Regions from separate parts of the Paenibacillus sp. FSL M7-1046 genome, predicted to be linked through region 3. Evidence: riboswitches for the same ligand, from Rfam matches in the RefSeq annotation. Region 3 holds a riboswitch; each other region holds the start of a gene.

Region 1 (3,274 bases), 3.6 Mb from region 3:
TGGTTACTGCTTTTGGCGCAGCCGAGGCTTCTCCGGGGACCTCTCTGGAGCGCACGGTCATTCATGAGATCGGCCATCAATATTTCTACGGGATGTTAGCCAGCAATGAATTCGAGGAGGCCTGGCTGGACGAAAGCTTCACTTCCTACGCCGAAGACAGGCTGATGGAGCAGGAGTATGGGGTATCATCCAATCATGTCCTGCAGGCCAGCCTGGTGACATCCTCCCAGCCGCTTGACCTGGAAACTTGGAAATACACTCCTGCTGATTCCTATGCCCGAAATGTGTACATCCGCGGCAAGCTGGTGCTGAAGGATATCGAACAGCAGGTCGGAACCAAGACGATGGATACCATAATGGCGGCCTATACCCGTAAGTTCCGCTTCCGGCATCCTTCTACCGCTGACTTCCAGAAAATCGTGGAGAAGGTGACCAAAAAATCCTGGCAAGCCTACTTCGACCAATATGTATACAGCGGCGGTTCTCCGGATTTTTCGATTGATCATATTAAAATCTCTGACCCTAAAAAAGAGGGCGGCGATGACAATGCCCGTTACGAAAGCTCAGTAGCGGTCAGCAATAAAGGAAATCAGTATGGTGACGTCCCTATAAAGTTCACCTTCCTGGATGGCTATACTGTCCAGCAGTTTTGGAATGGGACAGAGAAGGAAACCACCTTTCAGCTAGCCTACAAAGCGCCTCTTTTGTCCGCAGAGATTGATCCGGAGCACTCCATTCTGCTGGAGAGTAAGCATCTCAACAATTTTAGACTGGCGGAGCTGGAGCGAAAGACGCTCTCCCGCTGGACGCTTAGTGCAACGAAGCTGCTTGAAACCCTGCTCGGAACTCTTGTCTGGTGAGGTGAAGGATTGTGAAAAGATCGATAACCCGCGGCTGGGACAGCATGAAAGAGCAATTTTATATTCTGATTCTGCTTTTTATCTATCGGCTGCTTTGGGGCTATTTCCTGTACAGATTCGTCAGGTCAGCCCTCATCCCGGTGCTGCTCCGTTACCCCGATACACACGCCGGCGGCAGCGGAATAGGCAGATTGCTGTATTATATCGAAGGACAGACTGCACTGGGCACAGACCCCGGGGTGCTGCGCTGGCTCTGGCTGCTGCTGGCCCTCTCAGCGCTACGGCTGCTATGCTCCCCCTTTATCCGTGCAGGGCTGCTGCATGAGCTGCACCAGGAGCGCAAAGGGGAGCGGGGAATGTTCTTTTTTCCCGGAATGAAGCTTTACGGGCTCCCCGTACTGTTGTTCAGTCTAGCGGAATGGCTTCTGGCTGCAGCGCCGCTGTATTGGCTTCTCCCCAAAATGTACGGGCTTCTCCTCAGCGGTATTCTCGATTATACCCTGCTGCTGCGACTGGTTCCTTATGTTCTGGCCTGGCTCCTGTACTCCTACCTGATCCGCATTCTGCTGCTGTACATGCAGTTTGGCTACACCGGAGGAACAGGCATGTTCTCTTCCTTGCTGGTTGGCCTGAGGGTAATCCTCCCTTCCACCTGTATATCTGCACTGTTCGGCGCTGGCGGAATGCTTCTGCTGCTGCTCTCCGGAGTGACCGCACTCTTCTGTCCAGGCCTGCCCGCACTGCTGTTCCGGCAATTTTCACCGCTTCCCTCAACGCTGTTCAAAATGTGGAGCATAGCGGGGCAGTATCACCTTTGGTGCAGCAAAACATTTCCACAATAATTACGCCAGTCCCTTGGCATAATAGAAGAGTCACTGCCCCAGATAAAGGGCGGGACTCTTCTTTTGGTTACAACGTGATTTAGGGTATTTGCAAAACTGTAAATCCTCTGGTACAATGATGCCTGTACCAGTAGTAACAACTTTGTAATCTTTTGAAACTAATTTGAAGTAAATGAATGTGCCTTTAAGCATTTAACCTTGTCGATACGTCACTGTTTCGGTGCATAAAACGCCAAATTCCCGGCACCGGGAAGTGGGGGAACCATATTTTGGGTGAATTGATCTCGCTTTAGAGGGGTCATAGGGGAACCTTCTACCGAATCCTTAAGCTAACCTCGCAGGCCTTGGAAGGAGTACATCTTTTGAAAAGTCATAATTTTAAGAAGAAATGCACCGCAGCAGCATTAGGGCTGGTGATGGTGTTCACGCTTGGAGCAGGGAGCGCTTTCGCCGACTCCAGAATGGATACTGTTATTACAAAAACACTGGGAACGACGTATAAAACCGGAGGCATAAGCACTGCCGGCTTTGATTGTTCTGGATTCACCAAATATGTATTTAAGAATGTTGGCCTTACCTTGCCCCGCACTTCCAAAGCACAATTCAGCGTTGGAACCGCCGTATCACGGAATAACCTCCGTTCCGGCGACCTGGTATTCTTCAATACCCTTGGCAATGGAGTCTCCCATGTCGGCATTTATGTCGGCAACGGAAAATTCGCCCAATCCTCTTCATCCCGTGGTGTAACTATCAGTTCAATGAGTCAATCCTACTGGGCCAACCGCTACGTTGGAGCCAAACGAGTAATGAGCACAACAGCTTACAAAGCTATCGCTTACGATTGACATCCCTCAGGAATTTCATCCTCCAATAAATAATTGTAACTTATAGAGATCCGGAAACTGATTATTGCCGTAATCATTTCCGGGTTTTTCCTTTTTGTCTTCCTTATTCTACCTTTTACACGTATTTGAGGCCTGTGAAACACCTTTTTACTAAAAATCCCAACAAATCTAAGATAAAGCTTACTCAGCGCGTAAAGATAAGACCTTAAAAGCAAAAATAACTCTTAAAAAGTGCAAATATTATGCATTAATATGTTTTAAGTGATTGCCAAGTGGCGAAGTCTTTGTTACAATTATCGCAGTGAGTTTTTAGTAACATTTTTGTAATTATTCAATCGGGTTTTACAAAGGTTTTGTCATGTATTGGTTAACAAGCTAATCCTAATCAACAGTCGTGCCGAGTTCCCTAACCATTAGGGAAACGGGGGAACCGATTTTGGGTGAATTGACCTCCTATTCACAGAGGGGTCATAGGGGACCTTCAACCGAACCCTTAAGCTAACCTCGTAGGCATTTGGAAGGGGTATTCACTTTTGAAGAAGAAGCTAGCAGCAGCAGTACTAAGCTTTTCCATTATGCTTACCATCGGAGCAGGAAGCGCTTTCGCGGATTCCAAAATGGATAAAGTCATCGACAAGGCCATCGGAAGTAAATACGTATCCGGCGGTGTATCGACCAACGGCTTTGATTGCTCCGGATTTACAATGTACGTTTTTGATAAGATCGG
Region 2 (3,274 bases), 4.1 Mb from region 3:
CTATACGTCTCTACATATAGAGAATGGAGAGTTCAGGATCCTGCTGGTTAAATGAAGGGTTATAGTGTACCTTATTTAATAAGATAAGGAGTGGTAATCTTGAAAAAAAACAATCAAATCCCCGCGATCCTCGCAGCTTCAATTCTGCTGATTCTGCTCAGCAGCATGCTTAAGCCGGAGGGCTCTACCCTGCTGGGTGTGCTGCAGACGTTAATGCTCGGAGTGGGCTTGCTGGGCTGCTGTACAGCGGCCTGGAGATTCGCAAAAGGCGGCAAGGGCAAGAGCTGAGTATAAATAGAAAAGGCCGCAGCACTATGCTGCGGCTTTTTCATGCGCTTTGACAAGTTGCTATATTCCATACGAAGCTATACAACAAACAAGTTTGCTTCAGGCCGCAACGTTTCCAACCGGCACATTTGCTCGCGCACATGTCTCAGCCGGGTTTTCAGCACCGGCACGCTTTGCTCAAGAATGGTGCTGATTGCCGGCAGGGGCAGCAGCATGCCGTACCATAACACCTGCACAATCTGATCCTCCCAGGCTAATCCATTGGAAACAAAGAGGCTGCACTCCTCCGCAGCCCGGGAGCACTGCTGAATGCACTCCCGGTACGCATCCAGAGAGAAAGGCTGCGGGATGAAATCATCATGAAGGTACCGGGTATAAAGCTCAGTGAAGGTTTTCATCGCAGTCTTTTCCGCAACGGCACCCTCTCCCAGCAGCAGACTGGTGAGTGCATAAATATTTCCGGTGTTCTTTTGGACATATTCCGCAAACTCGCTGGCAGCTGTCCATTCCGGGGATAATGGGTCTGGCATGTCTTCACGTTCCTTCCTGAATAAGAAATTATAAGATGGAGAAATAAGTGATGGATCTGTCCATTAGCTCGGCTATGTCCGGTTCCTGCCAGCTGCCTTTATGCAGCAGGGAACTTGAAGGTTTATAGTACATCCGTCTGAAGGGGGGCGTACCGCCGGCCCCAGCCGTACGGGAATAGGGGACCATTTGCAGATGTGACGTGACGACCTTGCCTTGCAGCTTGGCTTTTAAATCCAGCAGGGCCGTTTGCACGATTTCTTGCTGACCCGGCTCCCACTGCGCACCTAGCTGCTGTACAATTTCTATGGCTTCTTCTAGCCTGTGATTGCGTATACTTCTCAGAAAGCTGCTCCATTTAATGACGTCAAAATGATCGCCTTCCGCAGACAGTATCCCCGCTCCCCAGCTGCACCCAGCCTTGCACGTAAGCTTCAGCACACCATACCGGCACTTGCCGGATGACTCCGCGGCATGATGGAATGGCCAGGGGGCATCGAATACAAACACTTCTATACGTGACAGCCTGCGCTGGTTCATTTCGTTTTCCCTCCTACCCATTTATAAGCTGCAGCCTCAGCACAAAAAACCGCAGCAGAGGAGGACCTCTGCTGCGGTTTTGGTACAGGCTTAAATACACCTGGCGAAAACACGTGGCGGATCAAGGTTCTCTCTAGTCGCTTACGGGGTTAGCTGTCGGATTCGGACGGTGAGAGTCGCCCTACCTAATGAGACCACAGTCTCCTTCGGATTCACCCCAAGAAAGATTCTTATCTTCCAGGTAAGGCCCTGCGGGCCTGATGGTTCCCCCGTTTCCCGCATTGCGGGAATTCAGCGTTCATATCGCATTTCATGCATTGGATTCAAACCGAATCATACCTTTTCGCATGAGCTTTGTAAAAAGAAAAAAACATTCTTCTGAGCCGATTTTCAGGGGATTATGGCAAAAGAAACGATAAGAAGTGCTAAAAGGGTGTTTATCAACGATTTTCAGCTTTTTATCTCGTGCATACGACTGCTTTTGATTTAGGGTGATTAGAGCCCAAAAGGCAATTTGCTCAACAGCGGGTGAATATAATCACAACGCTGAATGCTTTTTCGCAAATCGTTGATAAGCCGAGTAAATAAGAGGAATGATGAGATTGAGGCTTAAGTAAGCGCTACCCGATCTGGATTGGGTTTACTAAATGCATTATTTTGGCAGGTTTGGCGGTTTACAAGGCCGTGATCGCCAGAGTATGATTACTTCTGTTTACTACACAATCGAATACGCAGTCCGCTTAATTTCCGTTATGGAAAGCGGGGGAACCAACAATCGGCAGCCGATGTGAGAGTCGGAGCCGGTTATGGGGTGAATCCTGTGAAAGTGCGAGAGAATGCTCGCATGGATACAGGTAGGGCGACTCTCACTGCCCGAATCCGACAGCTAACCTCGTAAGCGTATTAGAGAGGATGAGCACAATGTGACCGTTAATTGGACCACAGAGGGAATTCCTTTGTGGTTTTTTGCTGTGTTCGTACGGGCAAATGAATGGAAGTCCTAGGCCGGAGGAGAGGAAGATATGGCGAATTCGGAAGAATATGTACTCATTAACGCTCCGACTAAAGCGGGGGAGCATTTTATCAAAATCTTAAAGTTCAGAGGCTACAAGATCGCAGGAATCGCCAACAATGCAGCGGAGAAGCGGCGTCTGGAGGAACTGGGAATCGAGGTCAATCTTGTGGTGGATACACATCATCAGAATACATGGTTCCGCCCCTCTTTTCCGGTAGGCAGAGTATTTCTGTTCGAGAGCAGTGTGACCTTATGCTGCCGGTATATCCAGATGTGCCGGACCTGGACGACAAAGCCAATATACGTAATTACGACTTCGATGAATCCCAGACTGGTCTATAAAGGACTTGGAGCGGATTCCGTCATCTATTCCCACAGCGGAAATGTCTCTTTTCTGGCGGATGTCTCAACGAATCCAGGATAAGGCCAAATAAAAGGGCAAATAAAAGGCATCTCCTGGACAGAGGTCCAAGGAGATGCCTTTTTCAAAAATATAAGAATTTATATGTTTCACACGATAACTTATCCTTCTATTTCTCGCTGAAACGGTACCGTCCTTAAAAAGGACGGCAAAGCCGTTTCCACTTGAATATAAATATTTATATGCCTCACGCTATGAATTATTCAGCGGTTGCTCCAATAAGCTCCTTAAGTTCGGAAACGTTGAAGCCCTTGACTGCGCGGCCTTCGTACACAGTAACAGGCACACCCATGAAGCCCAGCTTCTCGACTTCTTCCTGATACACTGTACTTGTCATAACATCACGCACCTCGAAGCTAACCTTTTGCTCGGTTAGCCACTGCTTCACTTGATTGCAGTCGCTGCATCCTGTGGTGGAATAGACAATTACCGGCTGGCTCATTGGCTCACAGCTGCCTTGATGGCGTCCCGGGTGATTTTCC
Region 3 (3,274 bases):
GAGTGGGCGACCGCTGATTACCTGGTAAGCCTGGCGCAGAAAGAGAACCTGCCGATAGATTTTGACCTCTTGCGTAAAGACATTGAGGAACGCACCTATGAAAGTGAACTGCAGAGAGATATGAAGCTGGCCGAAGACAGCAAAGTGACCTCTACTCCTACTGTATTTGTTAATGGAGTCAAGGTAGACAAGGCCTTTGATATTGAAGCCATCGACTCGCAGGTGCAAATCGCCCTTGATTCGGCGGATGCCAAATGATGAAATTCTCTACCTTCTGCAGACGCCACTGCCTGTATCTGGCCTGGTTTGTTTCCGTAATTGCAGTAGCAGGAAGCTTGTATCTTAGTGAAGTGCTGCATTATGAACCCTGCAGGCTATGCTGGTTCCAGCGTATCTTTATGTATCCTCAGCTGATTCTGCTCGGAATTGCCACGTACCGGGGAGATAAACGCATCATTCCTTATGTGCTGCCTTTATGTCTGATAGGCGGGAGCATCTCCCTGTACCATTACGCAGAGCAGAAAATTCCTGCACTCAGTAAAATTTTGCCATGCAAAATTGGTGTACCCTGCAATGAGGATTATTTGAACTTTTTAGGGTTCATTACGGTACCTCTGCTTGCGTTGATTGCTTTTGCTCTAATCGCAATTTTGCTCTGGACCGGGCGCCAAGAAGAGCCAGCAGAATAAGAAAAGGCTAAGCAGAATTTAGAGCAAAAATATTTCCTTAATTTCTGTCACAATTAACATCCAAAACACTCAAAAATCACGGAACGCTGGGATAATGAAAGAGAATGAAAGATCCACTTATCCCCGATCTTGGATTTGAGCTTTTTGGATGTTTTTTCATTCTTTTTTCATTTTTTTCACCGCTTTACTGAAAAGCTATTGTAGACTATTATTAGTCCTTGTGAGAAGTTGAATATGCGCTGAATTTTCCGCAAGGAAAAACGGGGGAACCAAACTTGACGGCAACGTCAATGGGGTGAATCGGAGGCAGGTCAGTATGACCGGAACCGTAGGGCTACCACAGCCCGAATCCGCCAGCTAACCTCGTAAGCAAGGGTGGGATAATGAGCATGCGTAAGCATGCGGATCATTTCCGTATGCTTATTTTTGTGCCTGCATTTATGAAACCTGCCAATGAAAACGGCGCGCGGTATTACCGTTTCAACTCAACAAAGAGAGGAACTGTTACTACAATGGTAAGCAAGGTAAAACGACTATTGATCGGGCGTCCGATGAAGTCGAACGAACTCGATCATGAAAAGTTATCCAAGGTGAAAGCACTGGCTGTTCTGTCTTCCGATGCACTCTCGTCTGTGGCCTACGGAACGGAGCAAATTCTGATTGTACTGGTGGCCGCGGGCTTCACCGCCATCTGGTATTCATTGCCGATTGCATTAGCCGTATTGGGCCTGCTGGCCATCCTTATTTTTTCCTATCGCCAGACCATCTTTGCCTATCCGCAAGGCGGCGGAGCGTATATCGTGGCAAAAAGCAATCTGGGCGTTCCTACCGGCCTCTTGGCTGGCGGCTCTTTATTGGTAGATTACATTCTTACGGTTGCAGTTAGTGCTTCAGCGGGAACGGATGCGATCACATCGGCCTTTCCGAGTCTTCATAATCATACTGTCCTTATTGCAGTCTCCGTCATTCTGATCTTGACGATTATCAATCTCCGCGGGGTGACGGAGTCCGCTTCATTTATTGCCATCCCGGTGTATCTGTTCGTGGTCTCTATCTTTGTACTCATCATTGCCGGGGTGTACAAATATATTACAGGCGGCGCTCATGCCGAAATCCCGGAAATCGGTTCCGCCGTTTCCAATGTCAGCCTGTTCCTATTACTCAAAGCCTTCAGTTCCGGTTGTTCGGCACTGACCGGGGTAGAAGCGGTATCGAATGCCATTCCGAACTTCAAAGCTCCAGCGGAAAAAAACGCCGCCAAAACCTTGATGCTGATGGGAGGCATCCTCGGATTGATGTTCACCGGCATTACGCTGCTGGCATACTGGTATGGTATTACTCCTAATGAGAAATCCACCGTCGTGTCGCAAATTGCCGAATCTACGTTTGGCCGGGGCGGTTTGTACTTTTTCATCCAAGGGATAACGGCTGTCATCTTGTTCCTGGCGGCGAATACAGCTTACTCGGCGTTTCCGCTGCTCGCGTTCATGTTCGCCAAAGATAAATATTTGCCTCATGCCTTCATGGTCCGGGGAGACCGTCTGGGCTTCTCTAATGGTATTATCTTTCTCGGAGTATTATCGGCTGTGCTTGTAGCTGCTTTCCACGGAAATACAGAAGGGCTGATTCCGCTGTATGCAGTCGGGGTATTTATCCCTTTTACGCTGTCGCAGCTTGGCATGATGGTGCACTGGTTCAAAACGAAGCCGAAAGGCTGGCAGAATAAATTTGTAGTCAATACAATCGGTATGCTGACTACCCTGACGATTACGCTTATCTTTATCATTACCAAGTTTTCCAGCGTGTGGATGGCCTTCATCTTCCTGCCGGTTGTCATGTTCGTATTCCACCGCATTCACCGTCATTATATGAATATAGCTGATCAGCTTCGCATATGTCCTGCTACGGATAAACCGTTGATTAAAGGAAGTACCGTTGTTGTTCCTGTTGCGGGTGTGACACGCGCTGTGCTGCATTCGATCAGTTATGCGAAGTCGTTAACAGATAATGTGGTGGCAGTCTACGTTGGTTTTGATGAAGAGGAAATTCACAAGATGGAGCAGAAATGGGAGGAATGGAACCCGGGTGTACGCCTGATCGTGCTTCGTTCCCGTTACCGCAGCATTATCCGCCCACTGGTGAAATTTATCGATACCGTAGAGTGGAAGACCGCTACTACAGATCATATTACCGTATTGATTCCACAGTTCATTACCAAACATTGGTGGCAGGCGATCCTGCATAATCAGACCAGCCTGTTCATTCGTTCTTATCTAATGAATCAAAAAGATATAGTTGTAGCAACAGTGCCCTATCATTTGCACAAATAGGCAGATAAATATGGTTAGCAGAGGTTGTTTCCGTAGCTTGCGGAGGCAACCTTTTTTTATAGAACGAATAATTTTGTTGACAGAGATAATGAGAATCAATATCATTTAAAAAGTAAGGCGAAGGCCTCGGACACCTTTGACCATTAATGCTTGTAAATACAGGAGGGGTATTTAATGTTTTCGAACAATAAGAGATCAGGCAGCATGAAGCTGGCATTGATCGGATGTATGGCTATGACTTTGTTCTTGTCCGCT

The links. Region 3 has a riboswitch for cyclic di-AMP ahead of NYE29_RS25855 (APC family permease). Riboswitches for the same ligand answer to the same signal wherever they lie in the genome.
Region 1: another riboswitch for cyclic di-AMP. It lies ahead of NYE29_RS09525 (C40 family peptidase); the one in region 3 lies ahead of NYE29_RS25855 (APC family permease).
Region 2: another riboswitch for cyclic di-AMP. It lies ahead of NYE29_RS07125 (hypothetical protein); the one in region 3 lies ahead of NYE29_RS25855 (APC family permease).

The regions. Positions count from the first base shown of each region.
Region 1 is NZ_JBBOXB010000001.1:2,208,647-2,211,920, forward strand. Features, by position in the region: gene NYE29_RS09515 (M1 family metallopeptidase) at 1-860, shown strand, start outside; gene NYE29_RS09520 (hypothetical protein) at 872-1,702, shown strand; cyclic di-AMP (ydaO/yuaA leader) riboswitch at 1,923-2,061, shown strand; gene NYE29_RS09525 (C40 family peptidase) at 2,119-2,547, shown strand; cyclic di-AMP (ydaO/yuaA leader) riboswitch at 2,933-3,075, shown strand; gene NYE29_RS09530 (C40 family peptidase) at 3,081-3,274, shown strand, end outside.
Region 2 is NZ_JBBOXB010000001.1:1,664,619-1,667,892, reverse strand. Features, by position in the region: gene NYE29_RS07140 (hypothetical protein) at 1-20, shown strand, start outside; gene NYE29_RS07135 (hypothetical protein) at 100-288, shown strand; gene NYE29_RS07130 (hypothetical protein) at 366-818, opposite strand; gene NYE29_RS07125 (hypothetical protein) at 847-1,356, opposite strand; cyclic di-AMP (ydaO/yuaA leader) riboswitch at 1,481-1,663, opposite strand; cyclic di-AMP (ydaO/yuaA leader) riboswitch at 2,084-2,272, shown strand; gene NYE29_RS07120 (hypothetical protein) at 2,379-2,795, shown strand; gene NYE29_RS07115 (glutaredoxin family protein) at 2,992-3,234, opposite strand; gene ytxJ (bacillithiol system redox-active protein YtxJ) at 3,231-3,274, opposite strand, start outside.
Region 3 is NZ_JBBOXB010000001.1:5,789,744-5,793,017, forward strand. Features, by position in the region: gene NYE29_RS25845 (DsbA family protein) at 1-258, shown strand, start outside; gene NYE29_RS25850 (disulfide oxidoreductase) at 258-689, shown strand; cyclic di-AMP (ydaO/yuaA leader) riboswitch at 917-1,076, shown strand; gene NYE29_RS25855 (APC family permease) at 1,202-3,019, shown strand; gene NYE29_RS25860 (iron-hydroxamate ABC transporter substrate-binding protein) at 3,194-3,274, shown strand, end outside.